DNA from 3 places in the Allofournierella massiliensis genome. Region 3 is predicted to be linked to each of the others. Evidence: riboswitches for the same ligand, from Rfam matches in the RefSeq annotation. Region 3 holds a riboswitch; each other region holds the start of a gene.
What was found. A riboswitch is a leader RNA that binds a small molecule or an ion and turns the genes downstream of it on or off. The one in region 3 is predicted to bind lysine.

Region 1: it holds a riboswitch for lysine, as region 3 does, so the genes downstream of both, dapA (4-hydroxy-tetrahydrodipicolinate synthase) here and ACESYO_RS15885 (ABC transporter substrate-binding protein/permease) in region 3, are expected to answer to the same signal.
Region 2: it holds a riboswitch for lysine, as region 3 does, so the genes downstream of both, ACESYO_RS02655 (alanine/glycine:cation symporter family protein) here and ACESYO_RS15885 (ABC transporter substrate-binding protein/permease) in region 3, are expected to answer to the same signal.

The regions. Positions count from the first base shown of each region.
Region 1 covers NZ_CAXSWZ010000003.1:77,531-83,328, reverse strand. The annotation lists gene ACESYO_RS02755 (peptide ABC transporter substrate-binding protein) at 1-1,538, opposite strand, end outside; gene ACESYO_RS02750 (amidohydrolase) at 1,853-2,956, opposite strand; lysine riboswitch at 3,094-3,264, shown strand; gene dapA (4-hydroxy-tetrahydrodipicolinate synthase) at 3,366-4,253, shown strand; gene dapD (2,3,4,5-tetrahydropyridine-2,6-dicarboxylate N-acetyltransferase) at 4,331-5,023, shown strand; gene ACESYO_RS02735 (flavodoxin family protein) at 5,110-5,652, shown strand; gene ACESYO_RS02730 (DegV family protein) at 5,716-5,798, opposite strand, start outside.
Region 2 covers NZ_CAXSWZ010000003.1:57,963-63,760, forward strand. The annotation lists gene ACESYO_RS02650 (amidohydrolase) at 1-1,012, opposite strand, end outside; gene ACESYO_RS02655 (alanine/glycine:cation symporter family protein) at 1,086-2,567, opposite strand; lysine riboswitch at 2,704-2,882, opposite strand; gene ACESYO_RS02660 (WD40/YVTN/BNR-like repeat-containing protein) at 2,982-4,577, opposite strand; gene asnS (asparagine--tRNA ligase) at 4,834-5,798, opposite strand, start outside.
Region 3 covers NZ_CAXSWZ010000049.1:7,678-13,475, reverse strand. The annotation lists gene ACESYO_RS15890 (amino acid ABC transporter ATP-binding protein) at 195-944, opposite strand; gene ACESYO_RS15885 (ABC transporter substrate-binding protein/permease) at 964-2,607, opposite strand; lysine riboswitch at 2,757-2,933, opposite strand; gene ACESYO_RS15880 (M42 family metallopeptidase) at 3,023-4,066, opposite strand; gene ACESYO_RS15875 (NAD(+) synthase) at 4,093-5,798, opposite strand, start outside.

The DNA.
Region 1 (5,798 bases), on a different contig from region 3:
GCCTGCCAGCGGGCGGAAGCGTCGCTCACATACTGGCCGGTGGTGCAGTCGGCAATGATGGCGTCGTACTCGGCGTTGCTCCACTTGCCGTAGTTGTTGTTGTTATCGGTGATCCACATGTTCAGGTAGGTCATGGGATCGGCGTAGTCGGGGCCCCAGCGGGTCAGGCAGACTTCGTAGTTGCCTTCCTGAATGTCCTCGACGCGCTGCTTCTTGGGCTCAACCTTGATTTCCATGGTCACGCCGGGCAGGTTGGTCTCCACCTGCTCCTTGATAACGGCGGCCACGTTCTGGGACTCGGTGGTGTCCTCCACCAGCAGCTGGAAGGTGAAGGTATCCTGGCCCAGCTCCTCCTTGGCGGCCTCGAAGTACTCGGCAGCCTTGGCGGGATCGTCGCTGCATACATCCTGGAACATGGTCTGATCTTCCGAGAAGTCGCTGCCGTCCGGGCCGGTGGCGAACTGCGGGGGAACAGCGGTGTAGGTGGCCAGAGAGCCATCCTTCACAACGTCCTCAACAATGGAGGTACGGTCGATGGCGTGGGTCAGAGCCAGACGCAGGTTCTGGTTGGCCAGAGCGGGCACGCCGTCCATGTTCAGGGTCAGGTACCACAGGTAGCCGGCGCCGTGAACACTCAGTTCAGGATCGCCCTGAACCTGATCCACCTGGTCACCGCTCAGCTTGACGATGTCCAGATCGCCGTTCTGGTAGCTCATGAAGGCCTGCTGGCTGTCCTTGATGACCTGATAGTTCAGGCCGTCCAGAGAGACCTTGTCGGCATCATAGTAGTCGGGGTTCTTCACCAGGCTGAAGGACAGAGCCGCGGGCTCGTAGCTGTCCAGAATGAAGGCGCCGTTGCTCAGCACGGTGTCCGGGCTGGTGCCGAAGGTCCCTTCGGCCAGACCTTCATAGAAGGCCTGGTTGACCGGGTAGAAGGTGGGGAAATACATCAGATTCAGGAAGTAGGGAACGGGAACGGTCAGCTCCACCTGCAGGGTCTTATCGTCCACTGCGGTGACACCCAGCTCGCTCTTGTCCATCTCGCCGGCGATGATCTCGGCGGCGTTCTTGATCTGGCCGATGTCGCTCATCATGTAGCTGTATTCGGAGGCGGTGGCAGGATCAGCCGCACGCTGCCAGGCGAATACGAAGTCGTTGGCGGTCACGGGATCACCGTTGGACCAGTTGGCATCCTCCCGAAGATGGAAGGTGTAAGTGCAGCCGTCCTCGCTCACCTCGTAGCTTTCGGCAATGGCGGGAACGGGCTGACCGTCCGCATCCATCTGCATCAGGCCGTCGGTAAAGTCGGCAATTACCTCGAAGCTGGTGCCGTCGGTGGCCAGCTGGGGATCCAGCGAGGCAACCTCGACCTCGGTCATTACGTTCAGCACGTTGCTGCCGGTGGCAGCTGCGGCGCCGGAAGAGGACGCCGCGGTGGAAGTGCCGCTGGTGGCTGCGTTGCCGCCGCCGCAGGCGACCATGCTCAGCGCCAGCGCGCCGGCCAGAGCGGCGGCGCCCATGCGTTTCCAAAGTTTCATGTGTGTGTGCTCCTCTCTTTTTGGATTGGATCTTCGCAAACCCCTTGAAACGAAAAAAGATCAGCTGGCCTGGCGGGAATCCGCTGCCGGGCCCTGACCTTTCTGTCGTTGTTTAGCATTATACCGCGTCAAAGTGATAAGGTCAAACAGTGAGAAAGCATTTTGTGACAATGCACAGGAAAGAAAGTGAATAAAGTGTGAAATGCAGCGATTTGTCAGAGATTTGTCCTTGGTAGAAAAACAAAAAATCCCACAAAACCGCTTGCATTAAGAAAAACAAGCGGTTTTGTGGGAAATGCGAAAAAGAAGTGTCCTCAGTTCAGGAACAGAAGCAGTTCATCTGCCGCAAGGCCGGCGGCCAGAACGCTCTCGTCGAAGTCGAAGGTGTCGGCGTGCAGGGGGATGCCGGTGCCGGTGCCCAGCAGCAGGAACAGGCCGGGCAGCCGCTGCTGATAGAAGGAAAAATCCTCCGAAATCATCAGTGGGTTTTCCAGAACCTGAAGCTGCGGCAGTGCGGCGCGGGCGGTTTCAAAGAGAGTCGGGTCATTGCGCACCGGCGGATACCCGGCAGAAAAGGCGATTTCGAACCGGCAGCCGGTTTTACGCTCGATGGCGCCGGCCAGATCCCGCAGCATGGCTTCGGTGGCAGTGAACATCTCGTCGGAATAGACCCGCAGGGTGCCCAGCAGCAGGCTGGAATCGCTGATGGCGTTGCGGGCCTGACCGCTGGTCAGCTTGCCGAACTTCAGAAGGCGGGGTTCCTCCGGCCGACCCAGCAGCTCGATCAGCCGGTAGCTTTCGTACAAAAACGCCGAGGCGGCAAACAGGGCGTCCCTGCCCTCGTGGGGCTTGGCCACATGGCTGCTCTTGCCGGTTACCGTCACGGTTACCTCGCTGGAGCGGGCCAGCAGCGGGCCGGGGCGGCTGGCAATGGTGCCGGCGGGCAGATCCGGCCACAGGTGCCAGCCGAAAATCCGGTCGCAGCGGTATTTCTCGAATACCCCGCTTTCGCACACCAGCTTTGCGCCGCCGGTGGTCTCCTCGGCGGGCTGGAACACCAGCAGCACATTCCGGGGCAGCTTGTCCAGCATCTGGCTCACCCGGCCTGCCAGCGCCAGAACCATGGCCATGTGGCCGTCGTGGCCGCAGGCGTGCATCTTTCCTTCATGACGGGAGACATAGTCGCAGCTGCTGCGCTCGGCAATGGGCAGTGCGTCCATATCTGCCCGGAAAGCGGCGGTATGCGGTTTGCCCGCATCGAAATAGGCGCACAGGGTGCTTTTGCAGGGCGAAAACAGGGTGCAGGGATACTGCTCCAGCACCCGGCGCACATAGGCCAGGGTCTCGGGCAGGTCGAAGTCGGTTTCCGGGATCCTGTGCAGATCCCGCCGGTATTGGGTCAGCAGCTGCTGTGTCATAAAATTCTCTCCCCCTCTTTGTGGTTGCGTTTTGCTCCTATTATAAGCCAGCCGACGCGGATGCACAAGCGCGCCGGGATGCGGGAAAAGAAGGAAAAATCCGTTGACTTCACTGCAATAGAGTGCTATGATGCAGATATATGGATAGAGGCGCGGGCGCGATGAACCCCACAGGAGCCGGCAGGCACAGAGCGTGGGGCGGGGCAAGCCCGCCGAATCGGCACAGCCGGGCACGGCGGCGCCGATGGGGCCCCGGGAAAGACCCGCGGCACTGTCCGCGGAAGGACCGCGGGGGCGCTATCTTACCCGTAAGCGGTGGTGTTTTTTCCACGCGCCGGTAAGGCCGCAGCGCCCTTCCGGCGCGTTTTTTGTTGCCTGACAATCTGAAACAAAGAGAGGAGCAGCCGTTATGACCGCAAAGAATCTGAAGGGCTCCATCGTGGCCCTGATCACCCCCTTCCACGAGGATGGAAGCGTTAATTTTGAAAAACTGGCCCAGCTGGTGGATTTCCACCTGGAAAACGGCACCGATGGTCTGCTGATTCTGGGCACCACCGGCGAGAGCTCGGCCATGAGCCACGAGGAGGACGACGCGGTCTGCGAATTCGTGGTCAAGCGGGTGGCCGGCCGGGTACCGGTGATTGCCGGCAGCGGTTCCAACTGCACCCAGACCATGCTGGAAAAGAGCCTGAGCTTTGAAAAGCTGGGGGCGGACGACCTGCTGCTCATCACCCCCTATTACAACAAGACCAACGAAGAGGGTATGTACAACCACTTCAAGACGGTGGCAGACGCGGTGCATATCCCCTGCATCCTGTACAACGTGCCCGGCCGTACCGGCTGCGGTATCTCCGAGGATGTGGTGCGCCGGCTGTCGGTACATCCGAACATCATGGGCATCAAGGAGGCTTCCGGCAACCTGAGCTATACCGCAAAGATCGCCCGTTATGTGAACGAGGACTTTGCCCTGTATTCCGGCAACGACGACATGGTTCTGCCCATTCTGTCTCTGGGTGGCAGCGGCGTGATTTCGGTGCTGGCCAACATTCTGCCCCGCCAGACCCACGATATGGTCATGGATTATCTGAACGGCGACCGCCAGAAGGCGCTGGAAGCCCAGCTGGGTCTGCTGGACGTGATCAACGGCCTGTTCCTGGAGGTTAACCCCATCCCCGTGAAGGAGGCCATGAACCAGATGGGCATGGAAGTGGGCGGCTACCGCCAGCCTCTGGGCCCCATGGGCGAGGCTGCCAGGGCCAAGCTGACCGCCGCGCTGAAGGCTGCCGGTCTGGTGTAAGACCGGGGTTTGAAAAATGGTCGCGGATATGGCATAATAGAACGGCCAAAACAAAGCAATAAGGTGGGAAAAGAAACGTGAACGCAGAACAGATCATTCAGTACATCGCAAACGCAGAGAAAAAGACCCCGGTGAAGATCACCATTCAGGAAAAGGAGCCTCTGGATTACGGTTCCGCAAAGGTGTTCGGCACCGGCGCCAAGATCGTGTTTGGCGACTGGAAGGAGCTTGGCCCCATTCTGGAGGCCAATGCCGATAAGATCGAGGATATGGTGGTGGAGAACGACTGCCGCAACTCGGCCATTCCCCTGCTGGACATGAAGGGCATCAACGCCCGCATCGAGCCGGGCGCCATCATCCGCGAGCAGGTGGAGATCGGCGACGCGGCGGTGATCATGATGGGCGCCATCATCAACATCGGCGCGGTCATCGGTGACGGCACCATGATCGACATGGGCGCTGTGCTGGGCGGCCGTGCCACCGTGGGCAAGCATTGCCATGTGGGCGCTGGCGCGGTGCTGGCCGGTGTGATCGAGCCCGCCAGCGCAAAGCCCGTCATTCTGGAGGACGACGTTCTGGTGGGCGCCAATGCGGTGGTCATCGAGGGCGTGCATGTGGGCGAAGGCGCGGTTATCGCCGCCGGCAGCGTGGTCATCGAGGACGTACCCGCGGGCGCGGTGGTGGCCGGTGTTCCCGCCCGGGTCATCAAGCAGAAGGACGAAAAAACCACCCAGAAAACCGCTTTGCAGGACGCACTGCGCACCCTGTAAGCCAAAGGCCCGGCGTTGCCGGGCCTTTTTTATAAGATTAACAAAATGTATAATGAGGCGTGTCTTATACAGATAAGGAGGTCGTCATGAATAAGAAAGTGTTGGTGATCAGCGCCAGCCTGCGGCCGGGCAGCAATTCCCATGCACTGGCGGAGCAGTTTGCGGAAGGCGCGCGGGAGGCGGGCCATGAGGTGGAGCTGGTCAGCCTGCGGGGCAGGGAGATTCAGTTCTGCCGGGGCTGCACCGCCTGCCAGAAAACCGGCAGCTGCGTGATTCGGGACGATGTGGCCCCGCTGCTGGAAAAGCTGCGCGCCGCGCAGGTGGTGGCGTTTGCCACGCCCATCTATTATTATGAGCTGTGCGGTCAGCTGAAAACCTTTCTGGACCGCACCGAGCCGCTGTACGGCCGGGAAAATGCCTTCCGTCAGGTGTATCTGCTGAGCGCTGCCGCCGAGACCGAGGACTTTGTTCCCAAGCGGGCGGAGAGCGGCATTCAGGGCTGGATCGACTGTTATGAAAATCTGGAGCTGGCGGGCACCGTGTTTGCGGGCGGTGTGCAGGGGCCGGGCGAGATGGCCGGCCATCCGGCGCTGGAACAGGCCCGGGCCATGGGCGCGGCCATCCGGTAAAGAGAAAACAGGCGGGCGGGATCGAAAGATCCCGCCCGCCTGCTTATTTGATGAGAAATGAGCTTACCGTTTCTCTGCCCGGAAGAACAGAGCAACGGTGCCGGGGCCGGAATGGGCGCCGATCACCGGGCCAATGGTGGAGATGC
Region 2 (5,798 bases), on a different contig from region 3:
TGCCGTGATTGTTGGCGCAGCCGATCAGGTCATCGAACTGCTGCTGGGTGTAGATGGCAATGCCCCGGTAACCGGGCTTGTCTGCATAATCCCGGCTCAGGTAGGCGCTGCGGGCGCCCAGAGAACCATCGCCCAGAATCTTCAGCGGGCCCACCTTGACCCATTCGTCGCCCCAGCCGGTGTTGTAGCCCTCTGCAAAGAACTCCTCCAGCGCCTTCACGCTGGTGAGCTGGGCCTGCTGGTACATGCGAACGGTCATCTTTCCCTCGGCCTCCAACTGGGCATAGGCTTCCATCACCTCCCGCCAGTCCACGGTGGCGAAGGCGTCGAAGTCATCGGTCTGGCAGGAGGTCACGCCGTAGGCGTTCAGATGCTTCTGCGCATCCAGCAGCATGGTTTTCAGATCCTCCACGCTGGGCTTGGGCAGCCTGGAATACACCAGCTCCATGCCGTTTTCCCGGAATACGCCGTTGGGTTCACCGTCCGGCCCGAGCTCAAAGCAGCCGCCTTCCGGCTGGGGGGTGGCGGCGGTAACGCCGATCATTTCCAGCGCTTTGGTGTTCACCACGCAGGTGTGGCCGCAGGTGCGAACGATGCACACCGGATGCTCCCGGCTCACCTGATCCAGATCCTGGCGGGTGGGGAAGCGCTGCTCATCGGTGAAGTAATCATGGTTCCAGCCACGGCCCCGCACCCACTGGCCGGGGGCGAAGTTCTTTTCCTTCAAAAAGGCGCGCATGGTATCCAGCACCTCGGCCAGAGAACCGGTATGGCTGGACAGATCCGCCACCTGCAGCGCATAGCCGTAGTTGAGCAGGTGCATGTGAGAATCGTTGAAACCTGCGCAGACAAAAGCTCCCTCCAGATCCACCACCTGGGCGTCCGGCCCTGCCGCCAGGCGGGCCTGCTCCGCGCCGCCCGCGAACACAAACCGGCCGTCCTCCACCACAAAGGCTTCGGTCAGGGGCAGCTGGCCGGTGTAGACCCGCCCGTTTTCATAAAGAGTACGCATAAAAAGTTCCTCCATTGGTCAAAAGCCGGGGCCTTCTTTCAAAAGGCCCCGGCCTGCATTGTTCTGCTTTCGATTATTTCTGGGCGGCTTTTTCCTTTTCCAGCGCCGCCCTGACCTCGGGCTTGTCCTCGTAGAAGATGGCCATATCCGGATCCACCTGGCCGATGTGCATGTAACGGGCCTTGTAGTCCTTGAGCAGCTTGAAGTACTGGCCGGACAGAATCAGGATTACCGCCACGTTCACAAAGGTGGGAATACCGCTGGTGATGTCCACCAGAGTCCAGATGCTCAGATCACCCACATAGATCAGGTAGAGAGTCAGGAAGAAGGGAGGCACCGCATAGAAGTACTTGAACATGAGCAGCAGATACTTCTTGACCTTCGGATGGTTCTTTGCCAGATGGCGCAGCACCACTTCGTAATAGGCATACCAGCCGCCGGAGGTGGTCACCGAGAATACCACCATGATCAGGGTCAGAACCACGGTGCCGAACACACCGAAATTGTGGGTAAACACGTTCAGCGCCAGAGTGGCATTGGTGGCGCCGCTGGTCCACTCGCCGGAAACCAGCACGGTGAGCGCAGTGATGGTGCATACCACAAAGGTGTCCACAAATACCTCAAAGGAACCCCACAGACCCTGTTCCACCGGGTGGCGGGTCTGGCTGGAGGCGTGGATCATGGGGCTGCTGCCCCAGCCGGCCTCGTTGGAATACACGCTGCGTGCCATACCGGTGGAGATCACCTTGGAAACACTGGCGCCCGCAAAACCGCCCAGCGCCGCGGAACCGGTGAAGGCTTCCCCGAAGATGGAGGCCAGGGTGGGCAGCAGGTTATCCAGGTGCATGAAAATGATCACGATGCCCAGGATCAGGTAGGAAAGGCTCATGACAGGCACCAGCTTGGTGAGAATCTGGCCCAGCTTTTTCACACCACCCCAGATCATGAAATACAGGATCGCCACCATGATCAGCGCCGCAATGGCCTGGGGAATGCCCAGAGACTGGGCCACCACCTCAGAGGTGGTGAAGGTGGAGGCGCTGATAAAGAAGGTGGAGAAGATGCCGATGCCGAACACAAAGGCCAGCGGCAGCCACAGCTTGCCCCAGTGGCGCTCTTCGCCAAGGCCCCGCTCCATGTAATAGGTGGGGCCGCCGTAGGGCACACCGTTTTCATCGGTGCGGCGGTAGTACACCGCCAGCGTCACCTCAACCTGCTTGATCAGCATGCCCAGGAAGGCGGTGAGCCACATCCAGAACACTGCGCCGGGGCCGCCGGTGGTCACCGCGGTGGCCACGCCGGCAATGTTGCCGAAGCCCACCGAGCCGCCCACGGCGGTGGCAATGGCTTCGTAGGGGGTGAGCAGGCCCTTTTCATCGGCGCTCTCATCGGTGCGGTGGAACAGCCGGCCCAGCGTACGGCTGAAGATGTAGCCCAGATGGCGCACCTGGAAGAATTTTGTGCGCAGGGTGAAGTACACGCCGGTCACGATCATCAGAATGATCAGCGGCGGGCCCCAGATGATGTTGTTCAGGGCGTTCAGAAAGTTCGACATGATTGTGATTCCTCCTCTGTTTTCCATCGGATACCATCACAACCACCCGTCACGCCCCACCGACGCCGCAAACAAATAAAAAAGAGGGGCCGCGACGCTGGAATTTGCATCGCCGCCCCTCGAAAGAACGGAACAAAACCCCAATAGCGCCACCACTTTGTTCAAGTGAGAGTGCACCGCCCGCTGGACGGCACCCCAACAAGCACCCCGCTGCCGCGAGAGAGCCTGTTTCGGCGAACCGTCTCTTCCCGCAAAGATCCCCGGCCGGCAGGCCTCCCTTCGCGGTACCATACGGTTCGCGCCTCTATTGTGTGGTATTCAATTTACTTTCCTATAATAAAACGCTGATGTCCGATTGTCAACGGCTTTTTTCTTATTTTTATACACCTTTTGTGCATTTTCAGCCGCTTTTGCTCAAAGAGAAGCCGGGTCCTGCCCGGTGGACAGAAAACTCCAGGGGCCTTCCGGCTGCGGCGCGGTGAATACCGCACACCAGTCGTAGCCTTTTACGGCGGTAGGCTCCTGGGTCAGGCAGAGCTGCCAGGCTCCATCCTCCTGCTGCCGGAGCCAGGAAACCCGATACAGAAAACTCACGCCATCCGCCTGCACATCCTCCCAGGGCAGCTCCAGTGCCTGCCAGCTGCCGCCCTCATCGGCGGTGTAATAGAGCGCCGGCCAGTTGTTTTCGCTGGAGGTCTCCGCCGAGATGATCACTTCCCCCGATCCGCCAGCCGTCACACCACAGATGGGGTAGTGTTCATCCAGTTCGGCAGGCAGGGCAAGCGCTTCAAAGCTCTGGGCACCGGGCGCACACCGGAACAGCCCGGTGCCACCACCGGCGCCCATGCTCCAGTCGCAGCCCACCGCCGCATACAGGGAGCCATCCGGCGCGCCGCACAGCGCACGCCGGTCCGGCTTATGGGGGTAGCTGCCCAGATCCTGCTCCTGCCAGGTGGCGCCGCCATCCATACTGTACACCACCACCGGCAGATTTCCGCCCAGCACAAAGCCCACCGGGCCGTCCGGCTGGGGGGAAACATACCAGCTGCTGTGGGTGATCGCGGTACAGATTTCGATACACTCGGCCAGCTGCCCCTCAAACCGGCTGGGCAGAGCGCTCCAGTTTTCGCCCCAGTCCCGGGTGTAGAACAGGTGGCCCTCGTTTGTAACCTGAATGTCGGTTTGTGCATAAAGTTCCGGATTGCCCACCCAGCAGCTTTCGTCCACCGGGTCAAAGCAGAAGCGGGCGGTTCGGGTGCCTGCCCGGTCCTCATCCTCCGTCTGACGCACGGTAATCATCCAGGCGGGGGAACCGTCCGCCTTGCCGTATTGCCCCGCCTGATAGAGGGCCAGATCAAAGCCGCCGGGGTCGTTTGCCATATCCACCACGGTCTGGCCTGCCTCCGGGCGGGAATAGGCGGAAAATTCCACCGCCAGCGGCGTGCCCAGCGCTGTTTGCAGATCGTCGCATGGCAAGGCGCGCAGCCGCTCGGCCACAAGATCCGGCCGCAGATTGGGATTTTCGGTGTTATCCGCGCCGGATTCGGCATCGCTTTCCATCAGGGTTCCCACATTGTTCACCTCCTGATGCAGCCGGCCGACGGCGGCATCCCATTCCATCCGGCAGCCCTGCCGGAACTGGCCGTCCCGATAGGCATACAAATCCGCCGTCAGCGTGAGGGGCATACCGTCCGTGCCCAGGGTCAGATGCAGGGAGTGAATGTTCCAGCTCAGATTCTCCGCATCCTGCAGCCCCTGGCGCAGCCACTCCTCTGTGGCCGCGATGAACGGATCAAATCCCTGTTCCACCAGATCGTATGATTCCAGCTCCACCCAGCGGGGCTCCGGCGTGGGCTCCGGCTGGTTCTCCGGCTGTGCCGCAGCGGAAAAGGTCTGCTGGAGCTGCCACAGTATCTCGCCGACCCGACCGTAAGCCTGATCCAGCAGGGAACAGCCGGTCAGGCTGAATGCCAGAAGAATGCAGAGCGCCGCAGCCATCCATCGTTTCATTTCCGTAATCCCTCCCTGTTTTTGTTTTTCACTGTTATGATACCGCGCACCGGATACCCCCGACAAGCCCCAGGGCAGATTTGCCGCACACAAAAAGCCGGATGCACACCGCGCAGCGTGCATCCGGCCTGATTGGTTTTTGTTGTGCCGCTCTTCCCGTTTTCCGCCAAGTCCGGTCAGAGCAGTCAGCGTACCTCGCTGAGGAAAACCCGGTGCGTACCCGTTTGCGTACCGTACCCGACTACCGGTCGAGTCGTTAAAAGCCGCCGGCGGTGCGGGGGAAGGGCAGAACGTCGCGGATGTTGGGGATACCGGTCAAGTACATGATCAGGCGCTCGAAGCCCAGACCGTAACCGGCATGCTTGGCGCTGCCGAACCGGCGCAGATCCATGTACCAGGTGTAATCGGTGCAGTCCATGCCCAGCTCATCCATGCGGGCCTTCAGCAGATCGTAGCGCTCCTCACGCTGGCTGCCGCCGATCAGCTCGCCCACACCGGGCACCAGCATATCCGCCGCAGCAACGGTCTTGCCGTCCTCGTTCTGGCGCATGTAGAAGCTCTTGATCTCCTTGGGATAATCGGTCACGAACACGGGCTTCTTGAAAATCTGCTCGGTGAGGTAGCGCTCGTGCTCGGTCTGCAGATCCACACCCCATTCCACCTTGTACTGGAACTGGTCGTTGTGCTGCTTCAGCAGCTCCACGGCGTCGGTGTAGCTGACGCGGGCAAACTCGGCGTTCACCAGAGCGTTCAGCCGCTCCAGCAGACCCTTGTCAAAGAACTGGTTGAAGAAGGCCATCTCGTCCGGGCACTGCTCCAGCACATAGCCGATCACATACTTCACCATGGCTTCGGCGTTGTCCATGTAATCGGTCAGATCCGCAAAGGCCATCTCGGGCTCGATCATCCAGAACTCGGCGGCGTGGCGGGGGGTGTTGGAATTCTCGGCGCGGAAGGTGGGGCCGAAGGTGTAGATCTTACCGAAGGCCAGCGCCATAGCCTCGCCCTCCAGCTGACCGGACACGGTCAGGTTGGTGCTGCGGCCGAAGAAATCCTGGCTGAAATCCACCTTGCCGTCCTCGGTGCGGGGCAGGTTGTTCAGGTCCAGAGTGGTCACGCGGAACATCTCGCCGGCGCCCTCACAGTCGGAACCGGTGATCAGCGGGGTGTGCACATACACAAAGCCGTTCTCCTGGAAGAACTTGTGGATGGCATAAGCCG
Region 3 (5,798 bases):
CGGCACCGGATGGCGGCAAACGGTCCAGATTGCGCGAAAATGCGCCTGACATTTCACTGCTTTTTCCACCTGCCTTCTTGTTTTCAAACAGAAAACCTGCTCTGGCCTGATTGCCAAAGCAGGTTTTTCTACAGGCTGAGGCATCGGGAATTTTCCCGATGCCTTTTTTGCTTGTTTTGTTTTCTGCTTGAGGCTCAGCCCTGCCGGAAGCGGGCCAGAAATTCCGCGGTGCGCTCGCTCTTGGGGTTCTCGAACAGCTGGTGCGGCTCGCCCTCTTCGCAGATCACGCCGTCGGCCATGAACACCACATGGTTGCTCACGTCCCGGGCGAAGGCCATCTCGTGGGTGACCACGATCATGGTCATGCCCTCGGCAGCCAGCTTCTGCATCACGGTCAGCACCTCGCCCACCATCTCCGGGTCAAGGGCGCTGGTGGGCTCGTCGAAGAGCAGCAGCTCCGGCTCCATGGCCAGCGCCCGGGCGATGGCCACACGCTGCTGCTGGCCGCCGGAAAGCTGGCTGGGCTTTGCGTTCACATACTCGGCCATGCCCACCTTTTCCAGATAGAACAGTGCCTTCTTCTCCGCCTCGTCCCTGCTGCGCTTCAGGGCCTTGCGCTGGCCCAGCATGCAGTTTTCCAGCACGGTCAGGTTGGAGAACAGGTTGAAGGACTGGAACACCATGCCCACCTTGGTGCGGTAGGCGGGAATGTTGCCGTTTTCGCTGATGTTCTGCCCGTGGAACAGAATCTCGCCGCCGGAGGGCGTCTCCAGCAGGTTCAAACAGCGCAGAAGGGTGGACTTGCCGCTGCCGGAGGGACCGATGATGGTGGTCACGTCGCCCTTGCAGACGGTGAAGTTGATGTCCCGCAGAATTTCCCGCGGGCCGAAGGATTTATTCAGGTGGCGTACCTCTACGATGGCGCCGTTCTGGGTGGTATTCATCTTGCTCGTCCCCCTTTTCTCACAGATCCAGATTGGCGGTGCGCGGCTTGCCGTGCTCCACATAGGGAGGGGCGTTCAGGCCGCCGGTCTGCTTCACCAGCTCGTAGCTGGATTCGCCATCCATCCGCTTTTCCACCCAGCGCAGAATGGCCGAGCAGACCAGAGTCATCACCAGATAGATGGCCATCTCGATCACCGCCGAGGGGAAGTAGGCGTAGGTGGCGCCCACCACACCCTTGTGGATGCTGAACAGCTCGGCCACGCCGATGATGAACAGCACCGAGGTATCCTTGATGTTGATGATCAGGTTGTTGCCGATCTGGGGCATGATGTTGCGCAGCGCCTGGGGCAGGATAATGCTGGTCATGGTCTGCACATGGGTCAGGCCAATGGCCTTGGCGCCCTCGGTCTGGCCCACCGGGATGGACAGGATGCCGCCGCGCACCGATTCCGCCATGTAAGCGCCGGTGTTCACCGACACGATCACCAGCGCAGCGGTCCACATGTCCAGATTCCAGCCGAACAGGAAGGCCGCGCCGTAGAAGATGAGCACCGCCTGCAGAATCATGGGGGTGCCACGGAACACCTCCACATACACCCGCAGCACAGCGCGGGCCGCGCCCAGCAGGATCTTCTTGCCCATGCCGTCCCGCTTTTCCACCGGGATGGTCTGCACGATGCCGCAGCCAAGGCCGATTACGCAGCCGATGGCGGTGCAGATCACCGCAATCACCACGGTGATGCCCGCGCCCTTCAGGTAGCTGGTGCCGTAGTTCTTCAGCAGATAGCCGATCTGGGCGAAGAAGCCTTCGGGCAGGCCGTCGCTCAGCGGCTGGATGGAAATGGCCTCGTCCATCATGGCATTGTAGTCGTCCTCGGTCATGGTGGCCAGCACGCCGTTGATGGCGTCCTTCAGTTCGGTGTTGCCCTTCTGCACCGAGATGCCGATGTTCACGTCCTCGCTGGAGACCACGAAGTTATCCTCGCTGTCGTTGAAATCCAGCAGCACAAAGTCGCTGTAGGCATTCAGGGCCGCCTTGGCGGTGGGGATGTCGGTGACCACCAGATTTACCCGGCCGGTCTCCAGCGCCATCAGCATGGCGGGGGCGGATTCCTGGGGGGTGAGGATGGTGGCGTCCGGAATCTGGGGCAGACAGCCGTCGTACCAGATGGTGCCCAGCTGGCTGGTGGCGGTGGCGCCCGCCAGATCACTCAGGCCCTGCGCCTGGGCATAGGGGCTGTCGGTGCGGGTCAGGCCCACGATGGAAGCATAGAAGTAGGGGGCGGTGAAGTCCACCGACTCCAGCCGCTCGCTGGTGATGGACTGGCCCGCAATCACGCAGTCCACGGTGCCGCTCTGCACGGCGGGCACCAGCGAATCCCAGTCCAGCCGCACGATCTCCAGCTCCATGCCCAGAGCGTCAGCGATCTTCTTGGCCATCATCACGTCGTAGCCGTTGGCGTAGTCGGCGCTGTCCTTGATGGGCACCGCGCCGTTGGAAGAATCCGGCTGGGTCCAGTTGTAGGGGGCGTAGGCGCACTCCATGGCCACGGTCAGGGTGTTGTCATCCAGCACGCTGCCCTCGGCCGAAACGGCGGTGAGACCGCTCAAAATTCCGGTGCAAAGCAGCAGTGCCAACATAAGGCTTGCGATTTTTTTCATGTTGCTCCTCCTCTTTTTTACCGCTGCCCGCCACGCAAAAAAACGGGGCTGCTTTCCTTTCGAAAAGCAGCCCCGCGGAAGTCTCTGTGCGCCCCGCGAACGAACGCGGCGCGTTGCAGGCAGCCCCGGCCGGGCCGCCCCTTCGGTTTCCCTTGGATAGCGCTTCACGAAAAAATTCGTGACAGTCCGGCGGATCTTCTCCGCCGGCCCAGGCAAGCGCCCCCCAGACCGGGTTCGCTTCCTTCGGCGATGTTCCCTTTTGCAGCGGCGGGGGTCTGCCCCGAATGCCGCGTGCTACTCTTGAACACCGCGCCTCTATCACAGCGATATGAATTTAGTTGTCATATTACTCTATTTTCCACCGCTTGTCAAGCAATTGGGGAAAGCCTGTCCTTTTTTGTAACCAAATCCGGCTTTAAACCGTTTCGATGTAGGCATTCAGCAGCCGGAAGGTGGCCATCATGCCCTTCACATGGCTGCGCTCGTAGCCGTGGGAGGCGTACACGCCCGCGCCGATCAGGCCGTGGCGCACATCCGCGCCCGCCCGCAGGGTGGCTTCCACGTCCGAGCCGTAGTGGGGATACACGTCCACCGCGTAGTCCACGCCGGCGGCCTTGGCCGCCGCCACCAGACCGCTCACCACGTCGTAGTGGTAGGGGCCGCCGCTGTCCTTGGCGCAGATGGATACCTGATGCTCCTTGCAGGCAAGGCCCTCGCCCACGCAGCCCATGTCCACGCTGATGGCTTCGCCCACACCCTCCGGCACCGAGGCGGAGCCGCCGTGGCCCACCTCCTCAAACACGGTGATGTGCTGCCACACCGCCCGCCGGGTGGTCCTGCCGCTTTCCTTCAAAGCCCGGGCATAGCCCAGCAGGATGGCCACGCTCAGCTTGTCATCCAGAAAACGGCTCTTGATGTAGCCGCTTTCTGTGACGGTGGTGCGGGGGTCAAAGCAGACAATATCGCCGTTTTCGATGCCCAGTGCGTGAACCTCGGCCTCGGAAAAGACCATCTCGTCCAGCAGCACCTCCATGGTGTCCCAGCTGCGCTCGGTCTTGGAGTAGTCGCCGTTCACATGCACCGAAGCGTCGGTGAGCTGGCACACGCCGGTGTAGACCTTGCCCTCCCGGGTGTAGATGCGCACGTTCTCGGTCTCGGCGTTGTTGGGGTTCATGCCGCCCAGCGCCGTCAGCCGCAGCCGGCCGTTGCCCTTTACACCGCACACCATGGCGCCCAGGGTATCCAGATGGGCCTCCTGCAAAATGCCGTCGCCGGGCATGGAGCCGTCGCCCGCGCTCAGCTGCACCAGCACGCCGCCCTTGCGGGTAACCTGAGGCTCATAGCCCAGTGCCCTGTATTCCTTTACCAGATAATCCACCGCGTTTCTGGTGAAGCCGCTGGGGCTGTCGATGGCCAGCACCGCCTTCACCTGCTGCAGCATGTATTCCTGATCGTTCATTTCATTTTCCCTCCCGATGAATTTACTTACAGATTCTGTTCCAGCTCCTCCACCTGAGCCAGCCAGAGGGTGGCGCAGGCGTCGCTGGGCATCCGCCAGTCGCCCCGGGGCGACAGGGTCACGGTGCCCACCTTGGGGCCGTCCGGCAGGCAGCTGCGCTTGAACTGCTGGGCGAAGAAGCGCCGGTAGAAGTTGCGCAGCCACTGCACCAGCACCGCGTCCTCATAGACCCCGGCAAAGGCCCGCCGGGCCAGCCAGAAGATCTTTTTGGGCGCAAAACCCCAGCGAATGGCGTAATAGAGGAAGAAGTCGTGCAGCTCGTAGGGGCCCACGATGGCCTCGGTCTGCTGGGCAATTTCGCCGTTCTCCTTGGCGGGCAGCAGCTCGGGGCTGACCGGGGTGTCCAGAATGTCCTGCAGGACCTCCCGCAGGGCGGGCTCGCTGTTGGCCGTCACGGTGGTCACAATGTGCCGCACCAGCGTTTTGGGCACCGAGCCGTTCACGCCGTACATGCTCATGTGGTCACCGTTGTAGGTGGCCCAGCCCAGCGCCAGCTCGCTCAGATCGCCGGTGCCGATCACAAGGCCGCCCAGCCGGTTGGCCAGATTCATCAAAACCAGCGTGCGCACCCGGGCCTGGGTGTTTTCGTAGGTCACATCCAGCACCGACTCGTCGTGGCCGATGTCCGCAAAGTTGCTGCGCACCGTGTCCGCAATGTTCACCTGACGCAGGCTCACGCCCAGCGCCTCACACAGCTTTTCCGCGTTGGATTTGGTGCGCTTGGTGGTGCCGAAGCAGGGCATGGTCACCGCCACCACATCCTTCAGGGGCTTGTTCATCAGCCGGAAGGCACGGGTCACCACCAGCAGAGCAAGAGTGCTGTCCAGCCCGCCGGAGATGCCGATCACCGCGGTGGCGGCGCGGGTGTGCTCCATCCGCTTGCGCAGGCCCTGGGCCTGCATCTCCAGAATGGCCTCGCAGCGGCGCATGCGTTCGCTCTCGCCCGCGGGCACAAAGGGCGCCGGGTCCACCGGGCGCACCGGCTGCCAGTCAGCACAGGTGTCTGCCAGCTGCACCGTGGTGTAGCCCTCGTCGTTCACTGCGGCAAAGCTGGTGTTTTTCAGCCGCTCGCCCGCCAGCTTCTCCAGATCCACCTCGCTGACGATCATGCCGCTGCCGAACAGCTCGGTCTGAGCCAGAATGGCCCCGTTTTCACAGATCAGATCGTGCCCGGCGAACACCAGATCGGTGGTGGATTCGCCCCGGCCCGCGTCTGCGTACAGATAGCCGCACAGCAGCCGGGCGGACTGGCCCGCGATCAACTGACGGCGGTACTCCGCCTTGCCCACCACCTCGTCGCTGGCGGAAAGATTCAGGATCAGGGTCGCGCCGGCCATGGCGTGGCCCACGCTGGGGGGCAGCGGCGCCCACACGTCCTCGCAGATTTCCACCGCGATTTTAAAGCAGTCCGCGCTGGGGTGGCAGAACAGCAGCTTTGTGCCGAAGGGCACGGTCTGGCCCAGCACTTCCAGCGTGAAATTGCCGGCGGGGGCGGCGGTGAACCGGCGGCCCTCGTAGAACTCATTGTAGCTGGGCAGATGGGTCTTGGGCACAAGGCCCAACAGCCGCCCGCTCTGGCAGACGGCGGCGCAGTTGTACAGCTTGCCCCGCACCGCCAGCGGCAGGCCCGCCACAAATACCACCGAGGTGCGGGCGGTGGCCTTCAGCACGG